DNA from 2 places in the Leclercia sp. CFBP8987 genome. Region 2 is predicted to be linked to the other one. Evidence: predicted binding sites of a transcription regulator. Region 2 holds the regulator's gene; the other holds the start of a gene.
The links. Region 2 encodes Fur, which represses iron uptake genes when iron is present. Its sites were predicted from a motif close to ATAATAATGAGAACNACTATCAA; they were not measured.

Region 1: sodA (superoxide dismutase [Mn]) is a predicted target of Fur. The motif match lies at 8,826-8,848, and genes of this name have one in related genera.

Annotation. Positions count from the first base shown of each region.
Region 1 covers NZ_CM188255.1:4,766,519-4,779,027, reverse strand. Annotated here, with positions in the region: gene SOM40_RS23015 (ABC transporter permease) at 1-340, opposite strand, end outside; gene SOM40_RS23010 (sugar ABC transporter ATP-binding protein) at 340-1,842, opposite strand; gene rhaS (rhamnose ABC transporter substrate-binding protein) at 1,955-2,941, opposite strand; gene rhaD (rhamnulose-1-phosphate aldolase) at 3,026-3,856, opposite strand; gene rhaA (L-rhamnose isomerase) at 3,952-5,211, opposite strand; gene rhaB (rhamnulokinase) at 5,208-6,677, opposite strand; gene rhaS (HTH-type transcriptional activator RhaS) at 6,978-7,814, shown strand; gene rhaR (HTH-type transcriptional activator RhaR) at 7,888-8,736, shown strand; gene sodA (superoxide dismutase [Mn]) at 8,922-9,542, shown strand; gene yiiM (6-hydroxyaminopurine reductase) at 9,618-10,292, shown strand; gene cpxA (envelope stress sensor histidine kinase CpxA) at 10,323-11,696, opposite strand; gene cpxR (envelope stress response regulator transcription factor CpxR) at 11,693-12,391, opposite strand.
Region 2 covers NZ_CM188255.1:1,308,284-1,320,792, forward strand. Annotated here, with positions in the region: gene SOM40_RS06175 (HAD-IIA family hydrolase) at 1-345, opposite strand, end outside; gene nagC (DNA-binding transcriptional regulator NagC) at 390-1,610, opposite strand; gene nagA (N-acetylglucosamine-6-phosphate deacetylase) at 1,619-2,767, opposite strand; gene nagB (glucosamine-6-phosphate deaminase) at 2,824-3,624, opposite strand; gene nagE (N-acetylglucosamine-specific PTS transporter subunit IIBC) at 3,949-5,970, shown strand; gene glnS (glutamine--tRNA ligase) at 6,149-7,816, shown strand; gene chiP (chitoporin ChiP) at 8,252-9,658, shown strand; gene chiQ (ChiQ/YbfN family lipoprotein) at 9,705-10,034, shown strand; gene fur (ferric iron uptake transcriptional regulator) at 10,181-10,627, opposite strand; gene fldA (flavodoxin FldA) at 10,919-11,449, opposite strand; gene ybfE (LexA regulated protein) at 11,605-11,892, opposite strand; gene ybfF (esterase) at 12,021-12,509, opposite strand, start outside.

The DNA.
Region 1 (12,509 bases), 1.4 Mb from region 2:
TCCACACCAGCAGGCCGTTGATGACGCCCATTACCAGGCCCAGCACGGTGGCGAGGATCAGCAGCGCCCAGACCGGTACCTCGGGGTAGTTAAAGTTAATCAGGGCGACAATCATCCCGGTCAGCGCCAGGTTGGCCGCCATCGACAGGTCTATGCCCTTGGTGAGCAGCACCATCATCTGCCCGAGGGCGAGAATGATCAGAATCGAGGTGTCGTTAAACATCTCCACCAGGTTGCCCGGGGCGATAAACGACGGGACGCGAGCGCCGATAGCGATAATCATCAGGACGATCACCGCCGCCAGCAGCGCCTCGCGGTGTTTAAGCAGCTGTTGCACCATTATGCGGCCTCCTGTCTGGCACCGCTGGCGGCGCTGACGATGGTTTCTGCCGTCGCGCCCCCCGCCTGATATTCCGCCACCATCAGCCCTTCATGCATCACGATAATGCGGTCGGCCATGCCCATCACTTCCGGCAGTTCGGAGGAGACCATAATCACCGCCAGGCCCTGACTGACCAGCTCGGACATAAACTGATGCACCGCCGCTTTGGAACCGATATCGATCCCTTTGGTCGGTTCATCGAGGATGATGACGTCCGGGTGGGTCGCCAGCCATTTGCCGATCACCACCTTCTGCTGGTTGCCGCCGGAGAGGGTTTCCACCGCCTGCTTCCAGCTAAAGGCTTTCACCTGCAGGCGTCTGGCGTATTCATCCGCCAGCTGCCACTCGCGATCGTCATGCAGCACCCCGTTGGGGTTGAGCTTGCTGAGCTGCGGCAGGCTGATGTTCTGCGCAATCGACAGCTCGATAATCGCCCCCTGCTTCTGGCGCTCTTCCGGCACGCAGACAATCCCGGCCCGGATGGCGTCCGCCGGCTGGCGGAAATGCTGTTCTTTACCGTTCAGCACGATGCTGCCGGAGGAGGGACGCGAGACGCCGGAGAGCGCCTGCATCAGCTCGGTGCGCCCGGCCCCCACCAGCCCGTAAAAGCCGAGGATCTCGCCTTTGCGCAGGGTGAAGGAGATGTTAGCGAACTCGGTGGGGTGGCAGAGATTTTTCACCTCCAGCACGGTGTCGCCTTTTTCGCACGCCACTTTCGGGAAGGTCTGGGTAATGGCGCGGCCCACCATCATCGCCACCATCCGCTCTTCGGTGATGTCGTTGATGGCCCCGGCACCGACAAACACGCCATCGCGCAGGATGGTGTAGTGATCCGCCAGCTCAAAAATCTCGTCGAACTTGTGTGAGATAAACAGGATCGCTTTCCCCTCCAGCTTCAGGCGTTCAACGATCTGATAGAACTCAAGAATTTCATGCTGCGACAAGGCGGCGGTGGGTTCATCGAGGATCACCACCTGGGCGTCAAACGACAGCGCCCGGGCAATCGCCACCATATGGCGCTGGGCGATGCTCAGGGTTTTCAGCGTCGCGCGCGGGTCAATCTGCACCTCGAGACGGGTAAGGATCGCCTGCGCCCGGCGGTGCATCTCCGGCCAGTCGAGCTTCTTGAAAATGCCTTTATAGAGGTACTGACCGACAAAAATATTTTCGGTGACTGACAGCTCGTCGAACAGGACGGTCTCCTGGTGGATGGCGGTAATGCCCACCTTGTGCGCCGAATCCGGGGTCGGCAGGTTGATGGGAATGGCTTTGTAGAGGATCTCGCCCTCGTCGGGCTGGTAGATGCCGGTCATCACTTTGACCAGCGTTGATTTGCCCGCGCCGTTTTCACCGATCAGGGCGGTGACTTTGCCGGGCCAGAGTTCGAGCTGCACGTTCTCAAGGGCGCGCACACCGGGGAAAACCTTGGTGATGCCTTTAAGCTGAAGCAATGGGGTCATGATAGTTCTCCAGAAATTCCCCCTCACCCCAACCCCTCTCCCCATAGGGGCGAGGGGCTCGATCGGTTCCCTCTCCCCTTTGGGGAGAGGGTTAGGGTGAGGGGTGAAGTTGTTAGAAAATCTTCGAGAACTTATCAATATTGCTGGCATCGTAAACAAACGGCTCAGCCATCGCGCCGCTGCCGTCGGCATCCAGCTTCACTTTGCCCAGTTTGCCCATGCTGGCTTCGTCTTTGGTCGCCGTGCCTTTTACCAGGTCATCCGCTAAGTAGGTTGCGGCATACCCGAGGTCGATCGGGTTCCAGATGGCGAAGCTTTTGCTGGCACCGGATTTCACCGCGCCGGCCATCTCAGAAGGCAGGCCCAGGCCGGTAACATAGACTTTGCCGATCTTGCCCTGATCTTTCACCGCCTGCGCTGCGGCCACGATGCCGACCGACGACGGAGAGACGATCACCTTCAGATCCGGGTAGGTTTTCAGCAGGCCGACCGCTTCGCGGTAGCTCTTATCCGACAGATCGTCGCCATAGGCCACGGTCACCAGGTTGACGGACGGGTACTGCGGCAGCACCTTTTTCATCTCGGCAATCCAGGTGTTCTGGTTGGTGGAGGTTGGGGTGGCGCTCAGCACCGCCACATCGCCTTTCTCCACGTTCAGCGCTTTCAGCGCTTCGGCCGCCAGCTTGACGTTGGTCTCGCCAATCAGCGCGTTATTGGAAGGGTTGAGGTGGATCTGGCGTCCGGCTTTCGCCACACCGGAGTCCCATGACACCACTTTGATCCCGCGCTGCATCGCTTTTTTCAGCACTGGCACCACGGCATCAGGATCGTTGGCGGAGATGGCGATCGCATCCACCCCCTGGGCGATCAACCCGTTCAGCACTTCGATCTGCGCTTCGGCCGTGGTGGTGGTCGGTCCGGTATAGATCACTTTAACATCACCTAACTCTTTGGCTGCCTCCTGGGCACCCACGTTTGCCGCTTCGAAGAAGCCATTACCTAAGGATTTCGCCACCAGGGCGATTTTTACTTCCGCTAAAGCAGAACCGGACAACGCCAGGGCGGCAACGGTGAGGATCAAGCTTGTCTTTATTTTCATTGCTTTTACTCCACTTAATGAGGTGATTTTTGTAGGGTTTGCAGGTGTAGTTCGCCCCGTCTCGGTGAGCGGGGCGCGATGTTCTTATTTGTACAGATCTAACGCCGACTGCATAGGGGTGACGCCAAAGCGTTTGCCCAGCGCAATCAGCTCTTCCCGGGTGATGGTCTGCTTCATGCCACCCATCGAATAAACCTTTACCAGCACTTCAGCAGACTTCTCGGCGGTGTCGATCAGACCAAAGGTCTCATCCAGCGTCGGGCCGCTGCCGAACACACCGTGGAATGGCCACAGCACCAGCGAATGTTTTTGCATCTCAATGGCGGTGGCTTCGCCGATCTCATCGGTACCCGGCACCATCCACGGCAGAATGCCTACACCATCCGGGAACACCACCAGACACTCGGTGCTGCCTTCCCACAGCTGACGGGTGATAACGTCCGTGTTGTTCTCCAGCACGAAGGTCAGGGCGATCAGGTTGGTGGCATGGCAGTGCATGATCACGCGATCTTTCCCACTGGTGGCCTTGATTCGCTCGCAGTGGGAGAGGAAGTGGGCCGGCAGCTCAGAGGTTGGCACCGCGTCGTCAGTCAGCCCCCAAAGAATGTGGTAGCCCGCGCCGTCGCTGTCCACTTTTACCACCCCTAAGTTGGCGGTGGGATCGAGCTGCACGTTGCGGAAGAACTTGCCTGAACCGGTGACGATAAACGGCGTGTTGGCGAGCAGCGGCATCGGCTGGCTCAGGGCGATATAGCGCGGCTTCTGATGGAAGTCGGCGGCAAAGGGTTCAATATCCGCGTCGTCCAGGCGCAGCGTCAGGTTGCCGCCGTTGCGCTCGTCCCAGCCTTTCAGCCAGGCGTCGGAGGTGGCTTTGATCATGCCCTGGACGAACCAGGATTGAGTGATGGTCTGCATTCTGTGTTTCCTTTGAAAATGCCGGGTGGCGCTGCGCTGACCCGGCCTACTTTTACCCGTAGGCCCGGCAAGCGAAGCGCCGCCGGGCAATGTCTTTACTTGCGATTAACTAATACGTCCTGCTCATAAGCCCGCACGGTATCCAGCCACTGGCTGCCCGCCGGAGCGTCGTTGCGCTGGCAGTACATCTCCCATACCGCCTGCCACGGCAGGGATTTTTGCTCTTCGAGCAGCGCCAGACGCGCGGTGTAATCCCCTGCGGCTTCCAGCGCGCGCAGCTCGGCGGTGGGCTCCAGCAGGGCGCGCAGCAGGGCTTTTTTCATGTTGCGGGTGCCGATAACCCAGGCCGCGATGCGGTTGATGGAGGCGTCGAAGAAGTCGAGGCCGATGTGCACCCGGTCAAACAGGTCATGGCGAATAATCTCGCTGGCGATGGCCTGGGTTTCGTCATCCAGCAGCACCACGTGGTCGCTGTCCCAGCGTACCGGGCGGCTGACGTGCAGCAGCAGATGCGGTACATACAGCATCGCGGCGGAGATTTTGTCGGAGATCACTTCGGTGGGATGGAAGTGGCCCGCGTCCAGGCACAGGGCGGTCTGACGGCTGGTGGCGTAACCCATGTAGAACTCACTGGAGCCTACGGTGTAGCTTTCGGCGCCAATGCCGAACAGCTTGCTCTCCACGGCGTCGATGTGGTGCGCCGGGTTCAGCTTCTCGCTGATCGCCTCATCCAGCGCCGCCAGCAGACGCTGACGCGGGGCGAGGCGGTCAACGGTAATGTCTTTCATCCCGTCCGGGATCCAGATGTTCATTACCGACGGGGTGCCCAGCTGTTCGCCAAACCAGGCCGACACGCGACGGCTGGCCTTGACGTGGTCGATCCAGAACTGACGGATCTCGTCGTCGGCGTGGGCGAGGGTAAAGCCGTCGGCGCTCAGCGGATGCGAGAAGCAGGAGGGGTTGAAATCCAGCCCCAGCTTGTTGGTTTTTGCCCACTCGACCCAGTTCTTAAAATGTTCCGGCTTGATGGCATTGCGCTCCACCGGCTCGTCGGATTCCAGATAGATAGCATGCAGGTTCAGGCGCTTTGGCCCCGGGATCAGGCTCAGGGCCAGCTCCAGATCCGCCCGCAGTTCGGCGGCATTACGCGCCTTACCCGGATAGTTACCGGTGGCCTGGATCCCGCCGGTCAGCGCGCCACCCGGGTTCTCAAAACCGGCGACGTCATCGCCCTGCCAGCAGTGCATAGAGACGGGCAGACGGTCGAGCTGACGCAGAGCCTCCTCGACATCCACGCCCACGGCGGCGAAACGCTGTTTAGCCAGTTCCCAGGCTTGTTCAAGTTGAGTGGTCATGCGCAAAGCTCCTTTGTCGGTCGTTGTTGCTGAAACTGCGTGCGGTAGCGGGCAATCTCATGATCGGGATGAGGGGTAAAGGTGGTCAGGCCGTAGTTGCCGGTCACCACCTGACGGAATTGATCCACGTTGGTCAGCTCGTCGAGGGTCATCAGCTGAATGCCGATATTGCCGAGTGTCGACGCCTCAACCGGCCCGGCTAACACCGTGATACCGCAGGCGTTAGCGCAGAGCTGGTTCAGCAGTTGGTTCTGGCACCCGCCGCCGACAATGTGCAGCTGGCTGAAGGGCTTACCGCGCAGGGTCGCCAGCTCGTGCAGCACCTCGGCATACAGAAGGGCGAGGCTGTCAAAGATGCAGCGCGCCAGCTCGGCGGCGCTCTCCGGCACCGGCTGGGCGCTGTCGCGGCAGGCGGCCTGGATCTCGGCGCTCATATTGGCCGGATTGATAAAGCGGTCGTCATTCGGGTTGATCAGGAAAGTGCAGGCCGTCAGCTTTTCGGTTTCTGCGATAAGCTCCGGCAGGTTAGAGATGTTCTGCTCTTTCAGCACCCGCTGCAGCAGCCACAGGCCCATGATGTTTTTCAGCACCCGGTAGCGGCCCTCGGCCCCGCCTTCGTTGGTGATATTCGCTGCCAGCGCGTTATCGCTGGTGTAAGGCGTTTTGCTCTCAAAGCCCATCAGCGACCAGGTGCCGGAGGAGAGATACGCCGCATCCTTCGAGGCCAGCGGGGCGGCAATCACCGCGCTGGCGGTGTCGTGGCTGGCGACAGCCACCACCGGGATCGCGTTATCCTGCGGGCAGATCCAGTGACCAATCACGTTGCCCGGATGGGTTGGGGTGCCAAACCAGTCGCGCGGCGCGCCGGTCCAGTTGAGCAGGTTCTCGTCCCAGGAGTCAGAATTGATGTTCACCAGCTGGGTGGTGGTGGCGTTGGTATATTCCCAGTTCATCTGGCCGGTGAGACGGTAGCTGAAGTAGTCCGGGATCAGCAGGGCATGCGCAACGTTCGCCACCAGTTCCGGCTGCTGTTCCACCAGGGCGCGCAGCTGATACAGAGTATTAAACGGCAGGAACTGGATGCCGCTCCGGCCATAGATCTCCGCTTTCCCGAGCTGTGCTAACGCATGCGCCATCACCCCGTCGGTGCGGCTATCGCGATAGGAGACTGGGAGGCCCACGCGCTCGCCGTTGCTGTCCAGCAGCACGTAATCCACGCCCCAGGTGTCAATCCCGATGCTGTCGATGTGAATGCCTTCTTCGCACACCTTATTCAGCCCGGTGCGGATCTCCGCTTCCAGGGTGTCGATATCCCAGCAGTCAAACCCGTCCTGCTTTTGCAGGCAGTTCACGAAACGGTGGATTTCGCGCAGGGAGAGGGTGCGCTGCTCGCGGTGGTAGCTCGCCAGCATTACGCGGCCGCTGGATGCGCCTAAATCGACAGCCACACAATGGCGAAAAGTCATGGTCCGGTCCTTCCTGAAGTCATTGCCGGACAGTGTAAAAAAGGGAAGCGTCAGTGACCTTCTTGCCACTGACAGCGCATTTCAGGCGCTGGCAAGAAAGCAAAGATGAACGTGAGGGAGTTCACATTTCCCGCCAATAGCCGGGATTTCGGGGGATGTGACGGTGGGCGCATTTCCGGATCTTTCCCGCCGTTTCTTGAAAAAGCGACAGGCTTTGCGCCATTTGCTGTCGAAAATTTAAGGTGAGCCGGGAAACCCTAAATTACTATTTTGAGAACATTTATCATCTGGTGAACCGTTATGACCGTACTGCACAGCGTGGATTTTTTCCCTTCAGGCCACTCGCCTGTGGCGATTGAGCCGCGGCTGCCCCAGGCTGCCTTTCCGGAACATCATCATGATTTCCATGAGATTGTGATCGTAGAGCACGGCACGGGCATCCATGTCTTCAACGGACAGCCCTACACCATCAGCGGCGGCACGGTGTGCTTTGTCCGCGATCATGATCGGCATATGTATGAACATACCGACAACCTGTGCCTGACCAACGTGCTCTATCGCTCCCCGGAAGCGTTCCAGTTTTTGTCGGGACTGAACCAGCTGTTGCCTCAGGAGCAGGACGGTCACTACCCGTCGCACTGGCGGGTGAATCAGTCCACGCTGCAGCAGGTGCGCCAGCTGGTCAGCCAGATGGAGCAGTCCGAAGAGGGACAGACCACCCACGCCCTCGCCAGCCGCGAGATCCTGTTTATGCAACTGCTGGTGCTGCTGCGACGGGGTAGCCTGGTGGAAGGGGCGGCGGATAACGATGCCCGGCTCAATCAGCTGATGGCCTGGCTGGAAGATCACTTTGCGGAGGATGTCTGCTGGGAGACGCTGGCGGATAACTTTTCGCTCTCGCTACGCACCCTGCATCGCCAGCTGAAGCAGCACACCGGGCAGACGCCGCAGCGTTACCTGAACCGGCTGCGGCTGATCAAAGCGCGCCATCTGCTGCGCCATACCGACGATAGCGTCACGGATATCGCCTATCGCTGCGGTTTCGGCGACAGTAACCACTTTTCGACCCTGTTTCGCCGGGAGTTTTCCTGGTCCCCGCGCGACATTCGCCAGGGCCGGGATGCCTCGCTTCAGTAACGCGAGGAAAATCACCGTTTTATTGCCGCAAACCGGGTAATAATGGCAGGTTGTTCCCGGGTGAGGTTGTGATGTGGCAGGACAGTTGATTCTTCGCAGAGCCGATTTTTTTGCATCCGCCGCCCAGGCCGTCGCGGTGGCGGACCGCTATCCGCAAAATGTCTTTGCTGAGCACACCCACGACTTCTGCGAGCTGGTGCTGGTGTGGCGCGGCAATGGCCTGCATATCCTTAACGATCGCCCGTACCGCATCACCCGCGGCGACCTGTTTTATATCCGCGCGGAAGACAAACACTCCTACGCCTCGGTTAACGATCTGGTGCTGCAGAACATCATCTACTGCCCCGACCGGCTGAAGCTCAACGTGGACTGGGCGGCGAACATTCCCGGTTTTCTCAGGGCCGGCGGCACTCCGCACTGGCGGCTGGGCAGCAACGGCATGGCGCAGGTGCGCCCGGTGATCGCCCAGCTGGAGCAGGAGAGCCTGAAGAACGATGCCCACGCGTTCGACATGGCCGAGCTGCTGTTTGCCCAGCTGACGATCATGCTCAAACGCTACCGTTATGCCCCGGATAACCCGGCGGCCAGCGAACCGGAAGCGCTGCTGGATAAGCTGATCACCGCTCTGGCCGGTAGCCTGAACCGCAGCTTTGTGCTGGAGAAGTTTTGCGAGCAGGAGCAGTGCAGCGAGCGAGCCCTGCGCCAGCAGTTCCGTACCCAGACCGGGATGACGGTAAACCACTACCTGCGCCAGCTGCGCATCTGCCACGCGCAGTATCTGCTGCAGCACACCGAACTGATGGTCAGCGAAGTCGCCATGCAGTGCGGCTTTGAGGACAGTAACTATTTCTCGGTGGTGTTTAACCGCGAAGTGGGGATGACCCCGGTTCAGTGGCGCCACCGCAGCCATAACGCGGCGTAATAGAATATCTGCTTACCCCTGAGTGCCACCACACGCCCCGCCAGATCAGTGACATAACTAAAAGTTATAACCTTATTAAAACTACGGCATTGATAAACATTTTCAATATCATTTAATTAACTATAATGAACCAACTGCTTACGCGGCATTAACACGTTTGCCGCCCGACAATAATGGAGATGATTATGAGCTATACCCTGCCATCCCTGCCGTACGCTTACGACGCCCTTGAGCCGCATTTCGACAAGCAGACGATGGAGATCCATCACACCAAACACCACCAGACTTACGTTAACAACGCCAACGCGGCGCTGGAAAGCCTGCCAGAATTTGCCAGCCTGCCTGCTGAAGAGCTGATCACCAAACTGGATCAACTGCCGGCTGACAAGAAAACCGTACTGCGTAACAACGCGGGCGGCCACGCTAACCACAGCTTCTTCTGGAAAGGCCTGAAAACCGGTACCACCCTGCAGGGTGACCTGAAATCCGCTATCGAGCGCGACTTCGGCTCCGTTGACAACTTCAAAGCGGAGTTTGAAAAAGCCGCTGCGACCCGTTTCGGCTCTGGCTGGGCATGGCTGGTCCTGAAAGGCGACAAACTGGCTGTGGTTTCAACTGCAAACCAGGATTCCCCGCTGATGGGTGAAGCAATCTCTGGCGCATCCGGTTTCCCAATCGTGGGCCTGGACGTGTGGGAACACGCTTACTACCTGAAATTCCAGAACCGTCGCCCGGACTACATCAAAGCCTTCTGGGACGTGGTGAACTGGGACGAAGCAGCAGCACGTTTCGCCGCTAAAAAATAAGGTGCAAAGCCGTCTGTGAGAAGCGAGTCTGATGACTCGCTTTTTTTATACCCACAATCTGCGTAAGGAGCCGCGATGGACTATCCAGCTAACGTATTTATTGGAAAAATAAAGGATTATGACGGCAGTCGCCCGAGCGCGATTGCTAAAGTGCAGGTTGACGGCGAACTCACCCTCACCGAAAAGGGGCTGGTGGGCGATCAGCAGGCGGAGAAGAAAATCCACGGCGGGCCGGATCGCGCGCTGTGCCACTATCCACGCGAGCATTATGCGTACTGGGCAAGCGAATACCCTGACCAGGCCGGGCTTTTTGTCGCCCCGGCGTTTGGCGAAAACCTCTCTACTGAGGGGCTAACCGAGAAGAACGTCTTTATCGGGGATATCTTTCGCTGGGGTGACGCCCTGATCCAGGTGACCCAGCCGCGCTCCCCGTGCTTCAAACTCAATTTCCACTTCGGGATCACCGATATCGCCACGCAAATGCAAAATGCCGGGATAACCGGCTGGTTATATCGGGTGATTGTCGCGGGTAAAGTTTCGGCGGATGCGCCGCTGACGCTGGTTTCCCGCCTGAGCGATGTCTCGGTGCATGACGCCTGCGCTATCGCCTGGCATATGCCTTTTGATGACGATCAGTATCACCGCCTGCTGTCGGCGGCGGGGTTATCGATCAGCTGGACCCGAACTATGCAGAAGCGGCGACTTAGCCACAAGATCGAAGACAATGCGCGGAGATTGTGGGGAAGATAATCTATCCTCTCCCCGTTGGGGAGAGGATAATTACGAACGCTTATACAACGGCAGCCAGAGCGTTAAACGCAATCCCCCCAGCGGGCTGTCGTCCGCTTTCACCCAGCCGCGGTGCTGCTGAATAGCGGTTTCGACAATCGCCAGACCCAGCCCGGTACCGCCTGATTCACGGTCACGCGCCTCGTCGGTGCGGTAGAAGGGACGGAAAATCTGCTCGCGATCTTCCGGGCTGACCCCAGGACCATCATCATCGACGTTGATGGTGATACCGTCTTTGTCCACCGAGAACGCCACCTCGATTTTGGTATGCGAATAGCGCAGGGCGTTACGCACGATATTCTCCAGCGCGCTCTCCAGCGTGTTGGGGTTACCGTACAGCGGCCATGGCCCCGGCGGGAAGTTGACGGTGAAGGATTTCCCCATCTGCTCCGCTTCGAATGCCGCGTTATCCAGCACCTCATGCCACAGATGATTGGCTTTCACCGTTTCGCTGACCAGCGCGTTTTTCTGCTGATTGCGGGACATCACCAGCAGGTCGTTGATCATGCTGTCCAGACGATGCGCTTCGGTTTCGATACGCTCCAGCTCTTTGCTCTCACCGCTCCGGCGGCGCAGCAGGGCGGTGCCCAGTTGCAGACGCGTCAGCGGGGTGCGCAGTTCGTGGGAGATATCAGAAAGCAGCCGTTGCTGGGTGGTCATCATCCGCTCCAACGCGGTCACCATCTGGTTAAAGCTGGCACCCGCCGCCAGGAACTCCTGCGGCCCGGCTTCCAGTTCCGGGTGCTGTCGCAGGTTGCCCTGCGCCACTTCATCCGCAGCGTTTTTCAACTTACGCGCCGGTTTCGCCAGGCTCCATGCCAGCCACAGCAGCAGCGGTGAACTCACCAGCATCGTGACAATCAGTAGCAGCAGCGGGCGGTCGAACAGCAGGTTGATAAAGTCGGACTGGGAGTTGCTCGCTGGACGAATCAGGTAGAGCTGATAGTTATCTTCCCCGTCATTGACGGAGAATGGCCCCACCATCTCTACCCGACCATATTTTTTCTTTTGCGGATGATCGGCGTTATCCGCCTGGCCAATGAAGTTGCGGATGATCTGCATTTCATTGCGATCGGCCCCAATCACGCGGCCTTCGCTGGTGACCAGCAGCAGGCGTTGTCCGGGCGGCGCCCATTTTTCGATAGCGCGAAACAGCCTGCGCCACCACATCAAATCATTGGGCGGATCGATGGCCAGCTCTGCTTCCACGTGCTGCTCGATCATCACACCCTGACGTTGCTCGCTGTCGAGGAGCTCCGTCATCTGGCGTGAGTCGAGTTTAGGTAACATCAAAACCAGCATTAAAACGAGTGCCAGCGTCAGCCAGAAGATGGCAAAGATGCGGGCGGTTAAACTGCCTATCATGAAGCGGACACCATCAGATAGCCGCGTCCACGCAGGGTTTTAAACCACGGGTGACCATCCTTGCGCTCCGGTAATTTGCGGCGCAGGTTGGAGATGTGCATATCAATCGCACGGTCAAACGGGGTCAGGCGTTTACCCAGCACTTCCTGGCTCAGATGTTCACGCGATACCACCTGGCCCAGATGCTGCGCCAGCAGATAAAGCAGGGTGAATTCGGTGCCGGTGAGTTCCAGCGCCTGGCCATCGAAGCTGGCTTCCTGGCGGCCCGGATTGAGGCTCAGGGAGTCGACTTCCAGCGTCGGCGAGCCGTTGTCGGTGTTCTGCTGCTGCTCGCTCCAGTGAGAACGGCGCAGGATCGCCCGAATACGCGCCACAAGTTCACGGTCGTTAAAAGGTTTAGGCAGATAGTCATCGGCACCCAGCTCAAGGCCCAATACACGATCGAGTTCGCTGCCGCGCGCGGTCAGCATAATGACTGGGGTCTGGTGCGTCTGGCGCAGCTCTTTAAGGGTGTCGATACCGTTCTTCTTCGGCATCATGACGTCGAGCAAAAGCAAGTCGATGCTATCGTCGAGCTGACTCAGCGCCTGCTCCCCGTCGTGGGCCACCGACACGTCAAAGCCTTCCATGTCGAGCAACTCCTTTAAAAGGGATGTCAGCTCTCGGTCATCATCAACTAACAGGATTTTATTCATTGTTTAAATACCTCCGAGGCAGAAATTACGTCATCAAGGCTATCTAATCCATGACTTTACGTTGTTTTACACCCCCTGACGCATGTTTGCAGCCTGAATCGTAGACTGTCTCTCGTTG
Region 2 (12,509 bases):
GATGACGAAATCGGGATTGACGTCGGTGATGGTGAAGCCTGCTTTATATAACTCATGGATCAGCGCGCCTTCGCCCACCACATAAGCTTTTTTGCCTTCCTGACGCTTCAGAAAATCGGCGGTAGCCATTGCCGAGGTGTAGAAGACGCTGTCGGGCACATCGATACCGGCAGTCGCAAAACGGTTCGCCAGATCCTGCCCGGTCTGCGACGGGAAGTTGGTGAGCAGAACCAGCGGCATGCCTTGTTCCATGATGCGGTTAAGAAATTCGGCTGCGCCCGGCACGGCAACGTTGTCGTGCATCAGCACGCCGTCGATATCACAAATAACATTCTTAATGGTCATGAACTTCCCGGCATCAAAAAAGAAGGCGACACTATAAAACGCTGTCAGCTTTCCAGCAAACGCTGCAACAGGATACCGTTAAGCATGGCGCGTTTTACCAGCGCAAAGGCACCAATCGCCGACCGGTCATTTAACGCGGAGCGAACCACGGGCAGATTCTGACGAAACGCCTTCAGCGCCTGGGTATTGATGCACCCCTCGATGGCGGGCAGCAGCACTTTTTCGGCTTCGGTAATTTCGCCCGCGATCACCACTTTTTGTGGGTTAAACAGGTTGATGGCGATGGCGATAGTTTTGCCTAGGTGGCGGCCAACCTGTTCGATCACTTCGCTGGCCAGCGCGTCGCCTTTGTTGGCGGCTTTACAGATGGCATTGATTTTACAGTCATCAAGGGTAACGCGGCTCTGGTATCCCTGCTCCAGCAGATGACGCACACGCTGCTCGATGGCGGCGTTGGCGGCCACCGTTTCCAGACAGCCAAAGTTGCCGCAGTGACAGCGCTCGCCCAGCGGATCGACCTGAATGTGGCCTATCTCGCCGACGTTGCCGTTCCGCCCAATAAAAATGCGTCCGTTGGAGATGATCCCGGCCCCTGTACCGCGGTGAACGCGCACCAGGATAGAGTCTTCACAGTCCTGGCTCGCACCAAAGTAGTGCTCAGCCAGCGCCAGGCTACGGATATCGTGACCCACAAAACAAGTTACGGCGAAGCGTTTTTCGAGAGCGTCGATCAGCCCCCAGTTTTCGACCTGAATATGCGGCATATAGCGGATCACACCGCTTTCCGGGTCCACAAGGCCGGGCAGGATCACCGAGATGGCGATCAGCTCGCGAATTTTGCGCTGGCAGGAGTCGATAAATAGCTCAATGGCGTTGAGCAGGGCGTGCTCAAGGGTCTCCTGGGTGCGTTCCGGCAGGGCATAGTGCTCTTCAGCAACCGCTTTGCTGCTCAGATCGTACAGCGTCAGGGTGGCATCATGACGGCCAAGGCGCACGCCGATGGCGTGAAAATTGCGGGTTTCGGTGACAATCGAGATAGCGCGACGGCCCCCGGTGGAGGCCTGCTGATCCACTTCTTTGATCAGCCCGCGCTCAATGAGCTGGCGGGTAATTTTCGTCACGCTGGCGGGGGCAAGCTGGCTCTGTTCTGCAATCTGGATCCGCGAGATGGGTCCATGCTGGTCGATCAGTCGATATACCGCCGCACTGTTCAGCTGCTTTACCAGATCAACGTTACCAATTTGAGCTTGTCCGCCAGGTGTCATACGTTTACTTACTCTGTGACGACCTCGTTACCATTAACGATGGTCTTGATGATTTTATAATCGTGTGTGAATGCGGTGAGGTTAGCCACCATGCCCGGGGCAATGCTGCCCAGCTGCTTGTCCACGCCAATCGCGCGTGCCGGGTAAAGGGTTGCCATACGCAGCACTTCATCCAGGGCAATGCTGCAATGTTCCACCAGATTGCGCACGCCTTCGATCATGGTCAGAGCCGAACCACTTAAGGTACCGTTCTCATCCACACACAGTCCATTCCGGTAGTATATTGTTTTACCAGCAAAAATGAACTGTTCAATATTTGCCCCCGCTGGCGCTGTGGCATCGGTAACCAGACACAACTTGTCGCCTTTCAGGCGTTTGGCGTTACGCACGTTGGCATAGTCGACATGTAACCCGTCGGCAATGATGCCGCAGTAGACGTCCGGCTCATCGAAGATAGCCCCGGCCAGACCCGGTTCGCGCCCGGTGATGTACGGCATGGCGTTATAAAGATGGGTGGCGAAAGTGATACCGGCACGGAAGCCAACTTTAGCCTCTTTCAGCGTGGCGTTGGAGTGTCCGGCAGAGACAACAATGCCTGCGCCCGCCAGCTTGCGAATGACGTCCGGGTCAACCATCTCTGGCGCCAGGGTCACTTTGGTGATCACATCCGCGTTGGCACACATGAAATCGACCAGCTCGTCTTCAGGTTTACGCACAAAGCTCGGGTTATGGGTGCCTTTCTTGACGATATTCAGCCACGGACCTTCAAGGTGCAGGCCCAGCGCCTGGTGCGGATATTTCGCCAGGTATTCACGCATTACGCGAATGCCCTGTTTCATCAGATCGTCGCTGGTGGTGATCAGCGTCGGCAGATAGCTGGTGCAGCCCGATCTTTCGTTAGCGCGCTGCATAATCTCCAGCGTTTCAACCGTAACGGCTTCCGCTGTATCATTGAACTGCACGCCGCCACAGCCGTTAAGCTGTACGTCGATAAAACCGGGGGAGATGACTGCCCCATTGAGCGAGCGTTGTTCTATTTCCGCCGGCAGCTCGGCCAGGGGGCAGACACGTTCAATCAGGCCATTTGCGATTACAATCGCATGGTCATCCAGAATTTCATGGCCGGTATAAATCCGACCGTGGGTTAAAGCATACATAACGACCCCCGGTATAAAAATAGCATCCCGCCCCTGATAACAGAGGCGGCGTAACATTACAGACCTTTGATGTTTTCTGCTTCTAATTCGTTGAAGTATTTCAGCGTCTTCACTTTCAGTTCCATGGTGGACGGCTCATCGCACACCACCACCGCTTTCGGATGCAGCTGCAGGCAGCTGATGGTCCACATATGGTTGACGTTGCCTTCAACCGCGGCCTGCAGCGCCTGCGCTTTCACGCCGCCCAGCACCAGAATCATCACTTCTTCCGCATCCAGCAGGGTACCCACGCCAACGGTCAGGGCGTATTTTGGCACCTGGTTCACGTCGCCATCAAAGAAACGGGAGTTTGCCACACGGGTGTCATGGGTCAGGGTTTTGATACGGGTACGGGACGCCAGAGAAGAGGCCGGTTCGTTAAACGCGATATGACCGTCGTTGCCTACGCCACCCATGAACAGATGAATTTTGCCGTACGCGCGGATTTTTTCTTCATAATGACGGCATTCAGCGTCAATATCCGGCGCATTGCCATCCAGCAGGTTAATATTTTCCGGCTGAATATCAATGTGATCAAAGAAGTTACGGTGCATGAAGCTATGGTAGCTTTCCGGATGATCTTTTGGCAGACCAACGTACTCATCCATGTTGAAGGTGACAACATGCTCGAAACTTACCTGGCCCGATTTATGCATCTCAACCAATGCTTTATAGGCGGTAAGAGGGGTGCCACCGGTCGGCAGGCCGAGTACAAAAGGACGATCGGCAGTCGGTTTGAACGCATTGATACGGTTTACGATATGGCGGGCAGCCCATTTACCGACTTGTTCTGCAGTTGCCAGGGGGATCAGTCTCATTATTCACCTCTGAAGTTTTCATAAAAGTTGGCGGATTGCTTGTCCGGGCATGATTAAGACTAACCTGGTTCACACCGAGAGGGCGCAATTCGTCTTGATTTTTCGTATCATAAAATAAGTTTTGGCAGTTTGCCAGTAGAGGGGAGGGTGATAAACAATATTTGGTGACAAAACTCACAAAAAGTACGCTTTTAATTTGCGATACGAATTAATTTTCCACACACTCAATCAGCCAGTGAATCATCAACTGTATGTATAAGTTAGTGACACAATAAAAACACAGCTGAGAACACACCGTTAACGGGGTCTCATAGGGGGAATAAATTGAGCATTTTAGGTTATTTACAAAAGGTTGGTCGCGCCTTAATGGTGCCGGTCGCCACGCTGCCAGCAGCAGCAATATTGATGGGTGTTGGTTACTGGATTGACCCGGTGGGTTGGGGTGGAGACAACGCGTTAGCGGCGTTCTTCATTAAGTCCGGTTCTGCCATTATCGATAACATGTCCGTACTGTTTGCCATTGGTGTGGCTTATGGTATGTCGAAAGATAAAGACGGTGCTGCGGCACTGACCGGCTTCGTGGGCTTCCTGGTGTTGACCACGCTCTGCTCCCCGGCTGCGGTGTCGATGATTCAGAAGATCCCTGCGGACCAGGTTCCGGCAGCGTTCGGTAAGATCAATAACCAGTTCGTGGGTATCCTGGTGGGTATCATCTCTGCTGAACTGTACAACCGCTTCAGTAGCGTTGAGTTGCCAAAAGCACTCTCCTTCTTCAGCGGTCGTCGTCTGGTGCCGATCCTGACCTCCTTCGTGATGATCGCTGTGGCCTTCATTCTGATGTACATCTGGCCGATGATCTTTGATGGTCTGGTGAACTTCGGTGAGCACATCCAGAAGCTGGGTTCCGTCGGTGCGGGCGTGTATGCGTTCTTCAACCGTCTGCTGATCCCGGTCGGTCTGCACCACGCCCTGAACTCCGTATTCTGGTTTGACGTTGCAGGTATCAACGACATACCTAACTTCCTCGGCGGCGCACAGTCCATCGAAGCAGGTAAAGCGGTTATCGGTATCACCGGTCGTTACCAGGCGGGCTTCTTCCCGATTATGATGTTCGGTCTGCCGGGTGCGGCGCTGGCTATCTACCACTGCGCGCGTCCAGAGAACAAAGCGAAAGTGCTGGGTATCATGATGGCGGGCGCATTCGCGGCCTTCTTCACCGGTATCACCGAGCCGCTGGAATTCTCCTTCATGTTCGTTGCCCCGGTACTGTACGTGATCCACGCCGTGCTGACCGGTATCTCCGTGTTCATCGCCGCATCCATGCAGTGGATTGCCGGCTTCGGCTTCAGTGCGGGCCTGGTGGATATGGTGCTGTCGTCCCGTAACCCGCTGGCGGTTCACTGGTACATGCTGATCCTGCAGGGTCTGGTGTTCTTCGTGATCTACTACGTGGTGTTCCGCTTCACCATCACCAAATTCAACCTGATGACCCCGGGTCGTGAGCTGGCGGTTGCTGGTAGCGAAGCGGATGGTCAGGATGTGAACGTGAGCGGCACCGCGACGGAAGACGTTTCCGGTCTGGCGCGTCAGTACATCGCGGCAGTCGGCGGTTCCGACAATCTGACCGGTATTGATGCCTGCATCACCCGTCTGCGTCTGAACGTGAAAGACTCTTCTCTGGTTAACGAAGCGATGGCGAAACGCCTGGGGGCTTCTGGCGTTATCCGCCTGAACAAAACCAGCGTGCAGATCATCGTCGGCTTCGTGGCTGAGAAAATCGCTAACGCAATGAAAACCACCGGCCCGGTTGCCGCTGCTGAAGCGACCTCTGCCCCAGTCGCAGCACCTGCCGCCGTTAAGCCACAGGCTGTTGCCAATACCACCACCATCGCTGCGCTGGTTTCGCCAGTGACCGGAGACGTGGTTGCCCTGGAGCAGGTGCCTGATGAAGCCTTCGCCAGCAAAGCAGTAGGCGATGGTGTAGCGGTAAAACCAACGGATAAAACCGTGGTCTCCCCGGCAGCCGGTACTATCGTCAAAATCTTTAACACCAACCATGCGTTCTGCCTGGAAACGGAGAAAGGCGCGGAGATCGTGGTCCACATGGGTATTGATACCGTGGCACTGGGTGGTCAGGGCTTCAAGCGCCTGGTTGAAGAGGGTGCCGAAGTGGTTGCCGGCCAGCCAGTGCTGGAAATGGATCTCGACTTCCTGAACGCCAATGCCCGCTCCATGATCAGCCCGGTTGTCTGCAGCAACATCGATGACTTCAGCGGCCTGGTCATCAAGGCGCAGGGTCAGGTTGTTGCCGGTCAGACACCACTGTATGAAATTAAAGGCAAGTAAGTGCTCCTGAGTTAGCGTTAATGCCTTAGCGGCGGGGATATCCCCGCCGCTTTTTTTTGCAGCAATCGCCCCGATTATTCTCTCCACAGACCTTTTTCACGTAACTAAAGGTTGTCACTACGCCCGGCTTATAAGATCATATGCCGTTATACGTCGTTTACGCTTTGAGGAATCCACGATGAGTGAGGCTGAAGCCCGCCCAAGCAACTTTATTCGTCAGATCATCGATGAAGATCTGGCCACTGGTAAGCACACCACTGTTCATACCCGTTTTCCGCCGGAGCCAAATGGCTACCTGCACATTGGTCATGCGAAATCGATCTGCCTGAACTTCGGCATTGCGCAGGACTATCAGGGTCAATGCAACCTGCGTTTCGATGACACCAACCCGGTGAAAGAAGACATCGAATACGTAGAGTCCATTAAGAACGACGTGCAATGGTTGGGCTTCAACTGGTCTGGCGACATCTGCTACTCCTCTGACTATTTTGACCAGCTATACGCCTACGCCGTTGAGCTGATCAACAAAGGCCTGGCCTACGTTGACGAGCTTTCCGCTGACGAAATCCGCGAATACCGCGGCTCGTTGACCGCGCCGGGTAAAAACAGCCCGTACCGCGATCGCAGCGTGGAAGAGAACCTGGCCCTGTTTGAAAAAATGCGTGCCGGTGGCTTCGAAGAGGGTAAAGCCTGTCTGCGCGCCAAAATCGATATGGCTTCGCCGTTTATCGTGATGCGTGATCCGGTGCTGTACCGCATTAAGTTTGCCGATCACCACCAGACCGGCAGCAAGTGGTGCATCTACCCGATGTACGACTTCACCCACTGCATCAGCGATGCGCTGGAAGGCATTACCCACTCGCTCTGTACCCTGGAGTTCCAGGACAACCGTCGCCTGTACGACTGGGTGCTGGATAACATCTCTATTCCGGTGCATCCGCGTCAGTACGAGTTCTCTCGTCTGAATCTGGAATACACCGTGATGTCCAAGCGTAAGCTGAACCTGCTGGTCACTGACAAGCACGTTGAAGGCTGGGATGACCCGCGTATGCCGACCATCTCTGGTCTGCGTCGTCGTGGCTATACCGCGGCATCCATCCGTGAGTTCTGCAAACGCATCGGCGTGACCAAGCAGGACAACACCATCGAGATGGCGTCGCTGGAATCCTGTATTCGCGAAGATCTGAACGACAATGCACCGCGCGCCATGGCGGTTATCGATCCGGTAAAACTGGTTATCGAAAACTACCCGCAGGGCGAAAGCGAGCTGGTTACAATGCCGAACCATCCGAGCAAGCCGGAGATGGGCAGCCGTGACGTGCCGTTCAGCGGCGAGATCTGGATCGATCGTGCTGACTTCCGTGAAGAAGCCAACAAGCAGTACAAGCGTCTGGTGATGGGTAAAGAAGTGCGTCTGCGTAATGCCTATGTGATCAAAGCCGAGCGTGTCGAAAAAGACGCAGAAGGCACTATCACCACTATCTTCTGCACCTACGATGCTGAGACCCTGAGCAAGGATCCAGCCGACGGTCGCAAGGTGAAAGGTGTTATCCACTGGGTGAGCGCGGCTCATGCGCTGCCGGTTGAAATCCGCCTTTACGATCGTCTGTTCAGCGTGCCAAACCCGGGTGCCGCCGAGGACTTCCTGCAGGTGATTAACCAGGATTCACTGGTGATCAAGCAGGGCTTTGCCGAGCCATCCCTGAAAGCTGCCGTTGCCGGTCATGCGTATCAGTTCGAGCGCGAAGGCTACTTCTGCCTCGACAGCCGCTATGCCACCGCCGACAAACTGGTATTTAACCGCACCGTCGGTCTGCGTGATACATGGGCGAAAGCGGGCGAATAATTCCCTTTTTCCTGTAAAAAACGCCGCGCACTGCGGCGTTTTTTTTGGCCTGCCATAAGCCGTTAGTCTTTTAAATCTTCGCGTTGCGAATTAATTCTGTTTCTTAAAACGGTTCGCTTTCTCTTCCTTTTCGCAAATTAATCGCTAATACGGCCGGGCAGGGTATGTAATCTTTATTTATTAAAAATAAATCGCTCATTCTGAAGATTATTTTAAATAAATATTCTTCCTCATTTCCTTTGTTACAAACCGCAACCAAATATGTGCGCTTTGTCATAATCCTGACTTTTGATCGCTGAAAAGCGTTGATAATTCGCGTCGCGAAAAATAGTCTAAGGGCAGGAGATGTAAGCGGGTATTTCCGCTTACCTCCACTTTTAACTTTTTTGTTTTTCGCCGTTTTAGGCGCTTTTAATACGTCAAAGAGGATTAATTATGCGTACGTTTAGTGGCAAACGTAGTACGCTTGCGCTGGCTATCGCCGGTGTTACAGCAATGTCAGGCTGGGTGATTTCTCCGGAAGCTCAGGCCGAAGGTTTCATTGATGATTCAACCCTCACGGGCGGTATCTATTACTGGCAGCGTGAACGTGACCGTAAAGATGTTGAGTCAGATAAATATAAAACTAACCTCGCTCACTCCACCTGGAACGCCAATCTTGATTTCCAGTCCGGCTATGCCGCTGACATGTTCGGCCTTGATCTGGCTGCCTTCACTGCCATCGAAATGGCGGAAAACGGCGACAGCGGCCACCCGAACGAAATCGCTTTCTCCTCCAGCAACAAAGCCTATAAAGAGGACTGGTCCGGCGATAAGAGCGGGATCAGCCTGTATAAAGCGGCAGCAAAATTTAAATACGGTCCGGCCTGGGCCCGCGGCGGCTGGTTACAGCCAACCGGTCAAACCCTGTTAGCGCCGCACTGGAGCTTTATGCCGGGTACCTATCAGGGTGCCGAAGCCGGGGCCAACTTTGACTACGGCGATAGCGGTGCGTTGAGCTTCTCTTATATGTGGACCAACGAGTACAAAGCGCCGTGGCATCTCGAGATGGACAAGTTCTATCAGAATGACCGAAAAACCCGCGTCGACTATCTCCACTCCTTCGGCGCGAAGTACGATTTCAAAAATAACCTGATCCTGGAAGCCGCTTTTGGTCAGGCTGAAGGCTTCATCGATCAGTACTTTGCCAAAGCCAGCTATAAGCTGGATATCGTCGGCGGTCCGCTCTCTACCACCTATCAGTTCTACGGCACGCGTGATAAAGCCGACAGCGGCACCGTGAACGATATCTACGACGGTACGGCCTGGCTACAGGCGCTGACCCTGGGTTACAAAGTCGGGCAGGTCGATTTACGTCTGGAAGGGACTTACGTCAAGGCAGAAGGGCAGCAGGGTTACTTCCTGCAGCGTATGACCCCAACCTATGCGTCTTCCAACGGTCGTCTGGACGTGTGGTGGGATAACCGCTCCGACTTTAACGCCAACGGCGAAAAAGCGGTCTTCTTCGGCGCCATGTACGATCTGAGCAACTGGAATCTGGCGGGCTGGAGCGTTGGCGCGTCTTATGTCTACGCCTGGGATGCGAAACCGGCCGACTGGTTAATCAACAGTGCCGGTCAGCGTGAAGATATCGCCTCGAACAAGATCAAGGAATCGGCCTACAGCCTGGATGCGATCTACACCCTGCAGGATGGCCGCGCGAAAGGGACTATGTTCAAACTGCACTTCACGCAGTATGACAACCATTCCGATATCCCAAGCTACGGCGGCGGCTACGGCAACATCTTCCAGGATGAGCGTGACGTGAAGTTTATGGTTATCGCCCCATTCACCATCTTCTGATGACAATCCGGGCGGGGAATTCCCCGCCTGACTGGAGACCGTTATGCTGAAAAAAATCGTACTGGTCGCGGTGCTGGCATCAGGACTGGCCGCCTGCGCACAACCCCAGACCCAGAAAGAAGACACGCGTCTGAAAGAGGCCTACAGCGCGTGCATCAATACCGCTGAAGGTTCGCCAGAAAAGATCGAGGCCTGCCAGAGCGTACTGGACGTGCTGCGCCAGGAGAAGGCACACGAACAGTTTGCGACCCAGGAAACCGTCAGAGTGGCGGATTACCAGGCCTGTATTCAGGCGCGTAAAACGGGTAACAATCAGGACGTGACCAAAAACTGCGATAAAATCTGGCAGGAGATCCGCAGCAACAACGCGAAGTAATCTGCTTTTTGCCACGCCCGGTGGTGCAAACTGCCGGAACTGAGCCCGTAGGCCCGCGTAAGCGTAGCGCCACCGGGCTCTTTTTTTGCCTGTAAAAAGGCAAAAAAAAAGCCAACCGTCAGGTTGGCTCAGTGTCGATGCAGGGATTACTTCGTGTCGTGCGCGTGGTCATTTTCGCGACAGTCGCCTTCGGCACAGTGACCGTACAGGTACAGACTGTGGTTGGTCAGGCGAATGCCGTGACGTGCGGCAATTTCGCGCTGGCGTAATTCGATGGAATCATCGCTGAATTCGATCACTTTGCCGCAGTCGAGGCAAATCAGGTGATCGTGGTGATGCTGCTGCGTCAGTTCAAACACGGATTTACCGCCTTCGAAATTATGACGCGTGACGATGCCTGCATCGTCGAACTGGTTCAGTACACGGTAAACGGTAGCCAGACCAATCTCTTCGCCCATGTCGATCAGACGCTTGTATAAGTCTTCCGCACTGACATGATGGTTATCCGGACCCTGAAGCACTTCCAGGATTTTTAACCGTGGAAGCGTGACTTTCAGTCCGGCCTTCTTTAATGCGGTGTTGTTGTCAGTCATGCGGAATCTGTCCTGTTGCTAAACGATTCACTTCTAAAGAAGAAGTGACAGAAAATGCACCTGGGATAATGCGTCTCATTATAGAACTGCCATGACGTAATGAAAACTGCAAGTCTCAAGTAAAGTATGCTTATAAAAACGAGGTACCGCCAACAAAGTTGTTACAAGGTTCCCCGTTTACTCCTGGATCATTGTACAGGTATGGCAGCAAAAGTTAAAAATTTGTAGCAATTATTTTGATTGGAATTACCTATCAATGCGGCGCAACTTTAGCGTTGCGCCGCGACATCATCAAGCGTTGAGGATGTCGTCGAGGTGCAGTTCTTCGCGGATTTGTTTAACCCATTTGTCCACGCGCTCAGCGGTCAGTTCCGGCTGACGGTCTTCGTCGATAGCCAGACCCACGAAGTTGTTATCATCGGCCAGACCTTTAGAGGCTTCGAAGTGGTAACCAGCGGTTGGCCAGTGGCCCACAATCACCGCGCCGCGTGGCTCAATGATGTCGCGAATGGTGCCGAGGGCATCGCAGAAGTATTCTGCGTAGTCTTCCTGATCGCCACAGCCGAACAGGGCTACCAGCTTGCCGTTGAAGTCGATCTCTTCCAGAGACGGGAAGAAGTCGTCCCAGTCACACTGCGCTTCACCGTAATACCAGGTCGGGATGCCCAGCAGCAGAATATCGTAACCTTCGATATCTTCTTTGCTGCTTTTCGCAATGTCATGCACATCGGCAACGTCTTTACCTAACTGTTTTTGAATGTTTTTTGCGATGTTTTCGGTGTTACCCGTGTCGCTGCCGAAAAAAATGCCGATGATTGCCATGAGTAAAATAACCTCTTGATACTTAATGGTATGGTGGCGCAATTTAGCCACGGATAAGGGCAATCATAGCAGAACAGAGAAGCCTGCGGAAACTGCTATCACGCAGGACTGCACTCTGTGCTACATGAAAGCAACAAGAAGGGGAGTTTTCTGAGTTAAACCTTGCCGTGCCATTTCTCGAGCTGCGCGATCAGCATCTCTTCGATAAGCTCACTGCGGCTGATATCACGGGCATTCGCCAGCTCATTCAGCGCATCGACAGCGTCAGCATTCAGTTTCAGCTCGACGCGTTTAAGCCCACGACTTTTATCGCGTTTAAGCTGATTGCGCTTATTAATGCGCAGCTGTTCATCACGCGATAGCGGATTGGTTTTCGGTCGTCCCGGGCGACGCTCATTCGCGAACAGATCTATTGTCGTGCGGTCCGTGTGTTCTTTGGCCATGATTCTGAGACTTCGGGGGAAACAAGACACCCTGCTAATGCCCGGGCGATAAGCGCGCCATCATACATCACCGAAAACGGCACGCCAACGACTGGAGGCCTGCCGGCGACCAGTCGCTCTCTTTTTAATCAATTATTGATGTCAGCGAGGTAACGGCGGATAGCGCGCAGCACCGCGTCCGGTTTTTCAGCATGAACCCAGTGTCCGGCCCCGGCAATGACATGCGCTTTGGCCTGAGGGAATTGCGCCAGCAGCGCATCGCGGTACGCTTCGGTGACATACGGGGAATTGCCGCCAGTGATGAACAGGGTAGAGTGCGGCCACGCCGGGACCGGCTGCCAGCCGACGATCTGGTCATACCGATCCCAGAGAACCGGCACGTTGAAGCGCCACGCGCCGTCGACGAAGGATTTCAGCAGGAACTGCACCACGCCCTCTTCATCCAGATGTTCACGCATCAGCGCCGCGGCCTGCTGGCGGGTGCTGACCCCGGCGTCGGTGACGGCATTGATGGCAGCGAAGATCTCATCGTGGCGGCGTACGTCGTAATCCACTGGGGCGACGTCGATCACCACCAGCCCGGCAATCCGCTCCGGGGCTATGGCCGTCAACGCCAT